Regions from separate parts of the Comamonas sp. 14P8.1.4 genome, predicted to be linked through region 1. Evidence: predicted binding sites of a transcription regulator. Region 1 holds the regulator's gene; the other holds the start of a gene.
The links. The regulator HrcA, encoded in region 1, represses chaperone genes, less so after heat shock. The targets are predictions, from matches to a motif close to TTAGCACTCNNNNNNNNNGAGTGCTAA.
Positions count from the first base shown of each region.

Region 2: groES (co-chaperone GroES) is a predicted target of HrcA. The motif match lies at 1,178-1,204, and genes of this name have one in related genera.

Region 1 covers NZ_JBYOKN010000007.1:116,596-122,341, forward strand. Annotated here, with positions in the region: gene rapZ (RNase adapter RapZ) at 1-771, opposite strand, end outside; gene recN (DNA repair protein RecN) at 791-2,446, opposite strand; gene AC27VO_RS12310 (NAD kinase) at 2,450-3,352, opposite strand; gene hrcA (heat-inducible transcriptional repressor HrcA) at 3,382-4,389, shown strand; tRNA gene AC27VO_RS12320 (tRNA-Ile) at 4,443-4,519, shown strand; gene AC27VO_RS12325 (tetratricopeptide repeat protein) at 4,680-5,663, shown strand; partial or broken gene AC27VO_RS12330 (hypothetical protein) at 5,660-5,746, opposite strand, start outside.
Region 2 covers NZ_JBYOKN010000001.1:355,165-360,910, forward strand. Annotated here, with positions in the region: gene groL (chaperonin GroEL) at 1-691, opposite strand, end outside; gene groES (co-chaperone GroES) at 801-1,091, opposite strand; gene AC27VO_RS01650 (GGDEF domain-containing protein) at 1,508-2,674, opposite strand; gene AC27VO_RS01655 (GGDEF domain-containing protein) at 2,897-4,132, opposite strand; gene AC27VO_RS01660 (GNAT family N-acetyltransferase) at 4,256-4,747, opposite strand; gene AC27VO_RS01665 (bifunctional nicotinamide-nucleotide adenylyltransferase/Nudix hydroxylase) at 4,932-5,746, opposite strand, start outside.

The sequences.
Region 1 (5,746 bases):
GCAGCCAATCGCCACGGTGACATAGCTGCGGTGGTTGGCGTTGAGCACCGGCAGCCAGTGGTCCAGAAACTGCGCAATGTGCGTCTGCATGGCGGCCACATCGGGCTGCTGGCGCAAAAAGCTTTGGACGGCCTCATCTTTGCCGGTCAGGGGGCGCAGTTCCAGGTCGTAGTAGGGATTGGGCAGCATGCGCACATCAAACACGTAGTCCGCATCCACCGGAATACCGTGTTTGAAACCAAAGGACTGGAACACCAGCGTCATCTGGTTGGTCGGGGCCTTGAGCAGCGCTTTGACGTAGCTTTGCAGCTGGGCGCCACGCAGGTTGCTGGTGTCGATGACATGCGCGTATTCGCGGATATCACCCAGCAACTCGCGCTCGCGTTCAATGATCTGCACCAGATCCTGGCGGCCATCAATCCCTTCGGATTGCGACAAGGGGTGGCGGCGGCGGGTTTCCGAAAAGCGCCGCACCAGCGTGCTGGTGGAGGCATCCAGAAACACCACATGCAGGTGCAGGCCTGAGACCTTCAGGCGTTGCAGCTTCTCCAACTCACGGGGCAGGTTGGGCAGACTGGCGGCGCTGCGGGCGTCGATGGCGATGGCCACACGCTTGCCGTGGTGCACGTGCTGCAGGCGCACGAAATTTTCGAGCAGCTCAGGCGGCAAGTTGTCCACGCAGTAATAACCGGCATCTTCCAGTGCATGCAGGGCCACGGATTTGCCGGAGCCGGACATGCCTGTGATCAGCACAATTTCCAAATCTGTCATCGAGGGCCTTTGGGTGGGGTCAAGTCATCGTGGCGGCTTGCAGCATCTCGCGTGCATGGGCCATGGTGGTGTCCGAGATTTTTTCACCGCCCAGCATGCGGGCAATCTCACGCTCGCGCTGCTGTGTGTTGGTTGGAGCCACCGTGCTGGTGGTGCCCGTCTTGTCGCGCTTTTTGGCGACGACGTAGTGCTGGTCGGCACAGGCAGCGACTTTGGGCAGGTGGGTGACAGCCAGCACCTGGCGGTCTTTGCCCAAGGCGCGCATCAGTTTGCCGACGGTTTCGGCCACAGCCCCGCCCACGCCGGAGTCCACCTCGTCAAAAATCAGAGTGCCTGCATGGCCCAGCTCGCTGGTGGTGACGGCAATCGCCAGCGACAGGCGTGAGAGTTCACCACCAGAGGCCACTTTGCCAATCGGTTTGGGGGTGGCGCCGGGGTGGCCCGCGACGAGAAACTGCACGCTGTCCATGCCATGGGGGCTGGGTTCGCTCAGCTTGTCCAGCTGAACTTCAAACTTGCCGCCTTGCATGCCTAGGCCCTGCATGGCCTGGGTGATGGCGCGCGAAAGCTTGGGCGCCGCTTTGGCGCGCTGCTGCGAGAGGGTGCGCGCCGCAGCGTGGTAGGCCTCTTGGGTGTGCTGCTCGTGGCGGCGCAAGCGGTCAATGTCGACCACGGCATCCAGGGCACGCAGTTCATCGCGCCAAGATTGCAGCAGGGCAGGCAGCTCTTCGGGCGTGCGCTTGTAGCGGCGGGCCAGCTGCATCCACAGCGACAGGCGCTCATCCAGCTCGGCCAGCTTTTCCGGATCCAGTTCGGTACGGCGCAAATAGATTTGCAGCGAGTGCTGGGCATCATTGATCTGCGCAAGGCTGGAAGCCAAAACGTCAGCAATCGCTTGAAATTCGGGCTCTAGGTGCTCTTTGTCTTGAAGCAGATCCTGCGCACGGCCCAGGGGGCTGCTAATCCCTGCTTCATCGTCTTCCAGCAGAAACAGCGCGCCTTGGGCGGTTTCAAGCAGGGCTTGGGCGTGCGAGTGGCGGGTGTGCTGAGTGTTCAGCTCTTCCCACTCATCGGCACCTGGGCTGAGCTTTTCCAGCTCGCCAATTTGCCACTGCAGGCGCTCACGCTCGCGCTGCAAGCTGTCTTGCGCGGCGATGGCATGTTCCAGGTCTTTGGCGGCAGCGCGCCACACCAGCCAATGCTGGCGCAAGGCCTGGGTGGTGACGTTGGCGTAACCGTCCAGCAACTCCCGCACAGCTTCTGCGCGCGTCAGGCTTTGCCAAGCGTGCTGGCCGTGAATGTCCAGCAGGGCTTCGCCCAGGCTGCGCAACTGGGTCGCGGTGGCGGGCGCACCGTTGATCCAGGCGCGGCTGCGGCCCTGGCTGTCGATCACGCGGCGCAGCAGAAGGGTCTCTTCCTGCGCAAAACCGCCATCTTCCAGCCAGCTGTGCAGGTGTGCAGGGGCATCAAACTCGGCGCTGATATCGGCTTGCGATGCGCCTTCGCGTACCACACCGGCATCGGCACGGCTGCCCAGCACCAGTTGCAGGGCATCAATCAGAATGGATTTGCCAGCACCGGTCTCGCCAGTCAGCACGGTAAAGCCTGCGTGCAAGTCCAGGTCCAGCTGCTGGACGATGACAAAGTCGCGCAAGGCAATGCGTTTGAGCGCCATTTCTCAATAGCCCCCTTCGTTCCAGCCCAGCTTTTTGCGCAGTGTAGCGAAGTAGTTCCAGCCCACGGGGTGCAAAAAGCGAACGCTGTGCTCCGAGCGGCGCACATAGATGCGATCGCCGTGCAACAGCGATGCGAGCGACTGCATGTCAAAGTTGGCGCTGATATCGCGGCCACTGACCACTTCCATCATGACCTCTGCCTGATCTGATAGCACGATGGGACGGTTGGATAGGGTGTGCGGCGCAATGGGCGCCATCAGCCACGCGGGGATGGAGGGGTGCATCAGGGGGCCGCCGACGGACAAGGTGTATGCCGTGGAGCCTGTGGGCGTGGCCACAATCAAGCCGTCAGCCCGCTGGTTGGAGACAAAGCGGCCATCCACTTCCACGCGCAGCTCGACCATTCCGGAGGTGCTACCGCGGTTGACCACGACATCGTTCATGGCCAGCGCTTCAAAAACGGTAGTGCCCTGGCGCACGACGCTGGCGTGCATCAGGGGACGTGATTCTTGCTCATATTCGCCCTGCAGCATGGGCAGCAGTGCTTGTGGGTAATCGTCCAGTGGAATATCGGTCACAAAACCCAGTCGGCCTTGGTTAATGCCGATCAATGGAGTGCCATATTTGGCCAGTTGCCGCGCAATACCCAGCATGGTGCCGTCACCGCCCACCACAATCCCCAGGTCGCAGTGTTGACCGAGCCCATCCACATCCATGGCGGGGAAGCGGCTGTGCAAACCGGTGTGCGCAGCGGTCTCGGCCTCGAGCACGACTTCGCAGCCCTGCAGTTGCAGAAAATCTGCAATATCTTGAAGGACTTGGCGGGACTGATCGGTAGCAGGGCCGGAGGTGGTGGAAGATTGGTATTTACCCACCAGTGCTACATGGCGAAACTTGGACGTCATACCGGAAATTACATCATTAAAATCAAAGCATGCTCGATGAACGTGCCAAGTTATTGTTGAAAGCGCTGGTCGAGCGCTATATCTCGGACGGCCAGCCAGTGGGGTCGCGGACTTTGTCGCGCGCTTCTGGACTGGAATTGTCGCCTGCGACCATTCGCAATGTCATGTCTGACCTGGAGGAGCTGGGGCTGATTGTCAGTCCCCATACTTCTGCGGGGCGCATCCCTACAGCGCGTGGCTATCGATTGTTTGTGGACACCATGCTGACGGTGCAAAACAGTGGCCTGGTGGCCCCCGAATTGGCGGCGGAACAGCCCCAAAAGGTGATCGCCAATGCGGCGCAGCTGTTGTCGAATATGTCGCAGTTCGTCGGTGTGGTCATGGCGCCACGCCGCAGCTCGGTGTTCAAACACTTGGAGTTTGTGAAGCTTTCTGAGCGCCGTGTGCTGGTGATCATCGTCTCGCCGCAGGGTGACGTGCAAAACCGCGTGATCTTCACGGATGTGGAGCTGTCTTCATCCCAACTGGTGGAGGCTGCCAACTTCCTCAATGCGCATTACGCAGGACTCGATATTGAGCAGGTGCGCGAACGAATTCAGCAAGAAGTGGAGCAGTTGCGCGGCGAAGTCGCACAGCTGATGCAGGCGGCGGTGAGTTTGAGTGCAGAGGCCATGTCTCCGCAATTGCAAGAGCAGGTGATCATTTCAGGCGAGCGCAATTTGCTGTCCGTCAGCGATTTCTCCAGTGACATGGGCAATTTGCGTCGTGCGTTTGACCTGTTCGAGCAAAAAACCCAGATTTTGCGGTTGCTGGATTTCTCGAGCAAAGCCGATGGAGTACGTATCTACATTGGTGGAGAGAGCCAGGTTGTACCTTTTGAAGAGCTGTCAGTGGTTAGCGCACCCTACGAAGTGGATGGTCAAGTGGTGGGAACTTTGGGGGTCATTGGCCCCACGCGCATGCACTATGACAAGATGATTCAAATTGTGGACATAACGTCCAAGTTGGTCAGCAATGCGTTGAGCCACCAGCGCTAGCCGCTACAATAAGCAGGTTTTGCAGGGTTCGTATGAATCCGCAGAATGCGGCCGGGGCGTTAGCTCAGTTGGTTAGAGCAGAGGACTCATAATCCTTTGGTCGTCGGTTCAAGTCCGCCACGCCCTACCAATACACATAAAGAAAGCCTGCTATGTTTTACGTAGCAGGCTTTTTGTTTTTTGTGCTCATGTAGCCACTGTGTAGCCAAATTTGGCGAGTTTATTGGCTCAAGTTGTTATCGGGGGGCGCTGATAGACTTGTGCCTCACTGTGACTTTTTAGGGGCAGCAATGGGTATCTTTGAAATCTTCAGCGCAGCTAAAGCAAAAATTCTTAAGCCTAGAGATTCCAGCCTGTTGCCTAAGGGTGATGTGTCCTTTCGCCAAGGACGCGTAGGTATTGCTTCCGTAAAAAGTCTTGGTTTTACGGGCCGGGCGGAATGCTCCCCCTCTGGAGAGTGGTTGATAGGATGGCATGGCGGGTCAGTGGATGCGCATAAGAACCATAGTGGGTCATATGTACTCATCAATCTCCACGAGAACGCCCTGTATGTGATGCAAGGTAGCTGTTTGCCTGCGCAGTGCTATGTAGCAGACAACGGAATTTTTGTTGTGCTGGATAGAGCGAAGGGTAGCAGTGTCACTGGTGAACTCTATGTTTTTTCGAAATATGGAGCGCTGTTGGCTACTAAGAGCGTGCAAGCGAATTTCTACAACGCTGCAATCTCTGATGATGCTTCATTTGTGCTATCCCAAACATGTAATTCCAAGGTTAAGGAGGATGCGTCGCAACTGAGTGTGATTCATGTTCCAAGCAATACCCAACTGTTTTCCGTGCACCCTTCTACGGGTTGGGCTGATGGGTATGTGTTTGACTTAACTGGCTCTACTTTTGGTGTGGTCTTGAAAGAGCTTGGGACTTTTTTTTACGACGCTGAAGGGCAATTTCTTGATGCCGAAAAATTCAAGTTAGCAAAGCGAGGTAGCCCTAGTTATGCAGTGCTACTCAATGAATGTGCGGAACTACTGAATGAATCTGAGTTGACTTCGGAAAAAGCATTGCAAGTGCTGGATACTGTAGAAAAAGCTCTTGTTGCAGGGGCCGCCGATGACAACTCATATGGGGCGGTTGCGTACAAATACAGAGGGCAAGCTTTGCAGCACATGGGGCGAGTTAGTGAGGCTATTGAGGCATTTGAAAAGGCGTTAGCCATGAACCCGAAGATAGGCGTTAAGCGCTCTCTACAAGCACTCAGAAAGTCTCAAGAGAGCTAGTAATAGCGTTGGCAAAGGTTCAGTGTCAGATTAGCTACAGTGTTCTCGGCAACTGCATGATGGTGCTTCAAACGCCGATAAGT
Region 2 (5,746 bases), on a different contig from region 1:
GGATGTTGCTGATCTTCTTGTCGAACAGCAGCACGAAGGGGTTGTCCAGAATCGCAGCTTGCTTTTCGGGGTTGTTGATGAAGTAGGGCGACAGGTAACCGCGGTCGAATTGCATGCCTTCCACAACGTCCAACTCGTTGGACAGGGACTTGCCTTCTTCCACAGTGATCACGCCTTCCTTGCCCACCTTGTCCATGGCTTCAGCAATGATGCTGCCCACGGATTCGTCGGAGTTAGCGGAGATCGAACCCACTTGGGCGATTTCCTTGGAAGTGGTAGTGGCCTTCGATTGGGCCTTCAGTTGCTCAACCAGAGCAATCACAGCCTTGTCGATGCCGCGCTTCAGGTCCATGGGGTTCAGACCAGCGGCTACGTACTTGGAGCCTTCGCGCACGATGGCTTGGGCCAGCACGGTAGCGGTTGTGGTGCCGTCACCAGCGATGTCGTTGGTCTTGGAAGCTACTTCCTTCACGAGCTGAGCGCCCATGTTTTGCAGCTTGTCCTTCAGTTCCACTTCCTTGGCCACGGACACACCGTCCTTGGTCACGGTAGGGGCACCGAACGAGCGCTCCAGCACTACGTTGCGACCCTTAGGGCCCAGAGTTACCTTGACCGCGTTGGCCAAGATGTTCACGCCTTCAACCATGCGTGCACGTGCTTCACCGCCGAATACTACGTCTTTAGCTGCCATTTTTGGCTCCTAGAAATTAGGTTCAAATCGGCTGCTAGGCCTTGTCAATAAAGCACTAGCAGCTATGAAATTCAATGTCTTGAAAGAAAGAGGTAATCGCCGCAGGGAATTACTTCTCAACAACCGCAAACAGGTCGTCTTCCTTCATCACCAGCAGTTCGTTGCCGTCGATCTTGACGGTCTGGCCGGAGTACTTGCCGAACAGCACGCGGTCGCCAACCTTCACGTTCAGAGCGATTTGTTCGCCCTTGTCGTTGCGCTTGCCAGGGCCCACAGCCAGCACTTCGCCTTGGTCAGGCTTCTCAGCAGCGTTGTCGGGGATATAGATGCCCGAAGCGGTCTTGGTTTCGTTCTCAAGGCGCTTGACGATCACGCGGTCGTGCAAAGGACGCAGGTTCATAACATCTCCTAGATATCAATCAACAGGTGGTTAGGTCCGGAATCCTGTAGCAACAGGATGTCTTTAACTGGTGTGGGGCAAGGCTGTTAGCACTCAACCCCATCGAGTGCTAATAATAAGGTAAAAATTTCCAGTTTCAAGAGGCGGGTTTTAAGCCAAGGCGTTGCTACGGGGGTGAAATGTCGCGAATTTGACGTTGAGGCGTCACTTGGTCATTGCGCAAAGTCACCGAGCCAGGGCGCTGCACTTTCGTTGGCTTGGGGCCTGTGCATGCCAGATGGCGGTGAGCAGGCTAGGCGCCAGGCTGGAGGGTGCCAGACGGGTGATGCCCGCAGGCTTTGTGGGCTCAGCCAGATTGGTTGGTCGCAAGGTCAAAAGCAACAAGGACCCTCTGGCGCACTGGTTGCCATGCGCATTCATCGGAGTTCGTGCTCGCAGGCTTCCTGCTCATCCATGGATGCTTGGTGCGGCGCCATCGCCTGTGAGGCTTGGGCCGCGCTGCTGTGTACCCGGTTGCGGCCGTTGGATTTGGCGTGGTACATGGCCGCATCGGCCTGGGCCAGCAGGGCGGTGGTGTCGGGGCAGGTTGCATCCGCTTCGGCTACGCCAACGCTGATGGTGACATGCAGTGTCGTGCCATTCACGGGCACCACGGTGGCTTGTACGGCCAAGCGCAGCTTTTCTGCCAGCTGCAGCGCATCGTGGCTATCTGTGCCGGCAAGCAGCACGCCAAATTCCTCGCCACCGAGCCGGCCGCACAGGTCCGCTTCGCGCAACGCGGTCTTGATCCGTTGCACCACGGCTTGCAGTACCCGGTCTCCCGCAGCGTGGCCGTGGGTATCGTTGATCTGTTTGAAGTGGTCGATGTCCACCAACAGGGCGCTCAGCGGCAAACCGTAGCGCCGGGTGTAGGCGAACATGGTATCGGCCTGCTCTTTGAAAGCGCGCAGGTTGTTTAACCCGGTCAACTCGTCGGTGCGGGCAGCGTCGCTGGCGATGCGGTGCTGAATCTCCAACTCACGGCGCAGGCGCAGGAGTGACTGCATGGCGCCCGAAAGCTCACGCGTCGTGCGCACGACGAAGGCGGAGAACGTCAGGGTGGTCAAGGCCAGCAGGCGCTGCTCGGTGCCTGGTTCGGTGAGCAGCCACAGCGTTGTGGGCAGCAGCACCAGCGCCACGGCGACCAGCGTCATGGAGCGATAGGCCGCGTAGGCAGAAATTGCGCTGCCGGCCATGCCGACCGCAAAAAAGAGGGTGATGACTTGCGACAGCAGGTTGTCGCGGGACATGAGCAGAAAAGCGCCAATACCCCAGACCCCGGCGATGAACACCAGGGTGACCCAATACACGCCTTCCCAGCGGGCCGGTGTACGGTGCTCGGTGGCACTGCGGCTGTACGCCCAGAACAGAGCCAGGCGAATCGTGCCGGCCAGAAAGAGTGTGATGAGCCACGGCTTGATGACCTGGTGGTTGCCAAGGTCGTGCTGCAGCCAGGAGAGCACCAGTGCCCCGCCCACGCTGCCAAGTGTGGCCAGAAAGGACTGTCGGAACAGGAGTTGCAGCTGGTCGGTACGGACCTGCATGGCAACGGACCTGCTGGTGGGGTGCTCTGGCGCGGACAAGCGTGACATGGGCGGTGTGGCGGGCTGTGCGGGGGAGGACGCAACATCATACTGGCGCCTGCCGTGCCATTGGGCTGCTGGATGTGGCCTGACTCTGACAGCGGCCTGTCTTGCATTGCTTGCACCGGGCCGCAGGACCGCGATGGCAACCCGCCGAGCGGTAGCGTTGTTCTGTGCTGCCGCTTAAGCCGACACACCTTCCGTGGCCATTGGCGCTACGTGGTGGTGCAGAACCTGAAAACAGGCCTGGTCGCGCCCTTGGCGCTTGGCTTGGTAGAGCAGTCTGTCAGCGCGCTGAAAGACGCTGTCTTGCGTGTCATGCAGCGCAATATTGGTGCCCCCCATGCTGGCCGTCAGGTGTGTGGCTGTCGGAGAGGCTTCGTGCGGCAGGTTCAGGGTGTGCAAGGCGGTGCGCAAGTGCTCCAGGTGCTGGGGCAGGATGTCTGGTGGCATGTCGTAGATGGCCAGAGCGAACTCTTCACCGCCCAGGCGTACGGGCAAATCCATTGGTCGCTGGGCCAGCTGGCGCAGCAGCTTGGCAAACTCTCGCAGCACCTGGTCGCCGGCCTGGTGGCCGTAGCGGTCGTTGTAGAGCTTGAAATGGTCAATATCAAAAATGACCAGAAACAAATGCTTGTGCTCGCGGCGGGCCAGGCGCATGCACCGTTCGAGATGCTCGTGGAACATGCGCCGGTTGGGCAGGTCTGTCAGTGGGTCATGGCTGGCTTCCCAGTTGAGCAGGCGGCGCAGCAAAAATTGCTCACGCAGACCTTTTTCTCGGTAGTAGGCCGTGACGCCAGAGAGCACAAAAGTCACCCATGCCACGGCGCTCAGTACCCAGTGCTGCTGCAAGTGTTCGGGGCTGTTCAGAATCAGTGGGCCTGAGATGGTGATGATCAGCCCCACCAGCGTGGCGACTGGAGCCATCAGGCGCAGCCGCACGCCCAGAGGGAAAAAAACAACGCTGACAATCAGGACCTGAACGACGCTGGTTTGCGGCATACCCAGGTTTTTGAGGGTGTACGACGATGCCGCAATGGCCATGCAGCAAGCGACGACGGCACCTGCAACGCTCCATTCGTAATCGATGCGGCTGCTGTGGGGGCGGGTCAGGGTGTAGACCGCACAGCCAAAGCAGATAAAGACCAGCCAGCGCAGCACCATGGAGCGCCAGAAAAAAATGTCAGCGTGCGCGCTGCCAGCCAGCTCGTGCAGGCGCCAAAAATCAAAAATGGCGTACAGCCCCCACACCACAGAGACGGCGCACACCGTGAACAAGGCGCTCAGGTATTGCGTGGCACGCAGATGCTGGAGAAACGGCGCTTCCAGCGCCGGGTCGAAGACCAGGCGCTCCAGGCGATGCTCCAGGTTCAGTCGCAGCGCATCGGCTTCAGAATGGGTGACGGGAATATGGTGCAAAAGGGACTTTCCACTGGCAGGCCAAGTACTTGCGTACGCTGCCCCCAGCAATATAGGTCAGTCCCCGGGGAAAAGGTGCAGGTGACTTTGTCAACTTTTTCAAGCTGACTGCACTGCCAGCCCTCAGGCCTTGGCGTTGGCGGCCAGCGCCTGCAAGGCGCCGCCGGTCATGCGGTAGCGAATCCACTCCGACTGGGGCTTGGCGCCCAGGCTGTCGTAGAACTCGATCGATGGGGTGTTCCAGTCCAGCACGCTCCACTCAAAGCGGCCACAGTCCTGGTCGACGGCAATTTGTGCCAGATGGCTCAACAAGGCTTTACCTGCGCCTTTGCCGCGCTGGTCGGGGGACACATACAGGTCTTCCAGGTACAGGCCGTGCTGGCCTTGCCAGGTGGAGTAGTTGAAGAAGTACACGGCAAAGCCCACGGGGGTGTCGCCATCCAGGCAGATTAGGCCAAACACCTTGGGGTTGTCGGTAAACAGGGTGTGGTGCACGTGTGCGGGGGTGGCCAGCACTTCGTGTTCGGCTTTTTCGTAGATGGCCAGCTCACGCACAAAGTGCAAGATCAGGTCGGTGTCTTCAATGGTGGCGGGGCGGATGGTGAGATCGGACATAGACATACTCAAATGCAAGGTGCTCGCCAAGGCGAGCACAGGGGAAAAAAGGGCGCAGTAGGCGCGGTGGTGCCGTGCAGTGGGGTCAGTGTGCGGCAGTGCCTCTATCAAGTCGAATGCTTTTATGCAGCAGCTGTATTACTTTTGATATGGCTTGGGCGGCATTCACCGCCTCTTGCAGCGCTTAGGGCAGAGCCACGGCAGCGCTGGTGCGAAAGCGCTCAAAACAGCGGCGCAGCACGTGGAAGTGGTCTTCAAACATCTGGCTTTCCATGCTGGGCAATGTGCTGAGCGGCACCCAGCGGGCGGCGACGGCATCGTCACCACCTTGCACGGTGGGCAAGGCCGTATCGGGCAGGTGGAACACAAAGACGTGGGTGATGGTGCGCCCGCGCAGGCTGCGGTCTGGGTGGTCAAACACTTCTACCCCTTGCAGGGCGCTGTGCATGTGCGCAGCGGAAAGGGGTAAGCCGGTTTCTTCATCCAACTCACGCAGGCACGATTGCCACAGGGTATCGCGGGGCTCCACAAATCCGCCGGGCAATGCCCACAGGTCTTTGCCGGGCGCATGGCCGCGTTGAATGAGGAGGACGTGGCCGTGGCACAGCAGCAGGCCATCGACGGTGACGAATACCGGAGGATAGGGGGCGCCGGCCCAAGCGGCTTTGTAGCCGCTGATCATGCGCCACTCGGCTTGCATAGCGCTGTATTCGGGCGTGCTGTGCCAGGCGCGCAGCCAGTGGACGACCGCGGTGGGCACCAGCGGCGTCAGCTGTGCCCACATGTCCTGCACTGGAAAGGCTGGCAAATTCCAGTAGATCTCGCGGGTGGGGGTGCCATCGAAGTCGCCTTGGCGGGGCAGGCTCAGCAGTTCCCAGCCGGGAAAGCGCGCGAGGTAGTTGCTGCTGTCATCTTTGAAGTGCCCGACCAGCGCAATGCGCTCGCCCGCAGGCACCTGGGTTTGCACGGCCTGCAGGACGGCCTGGACCCAGCGCGGTT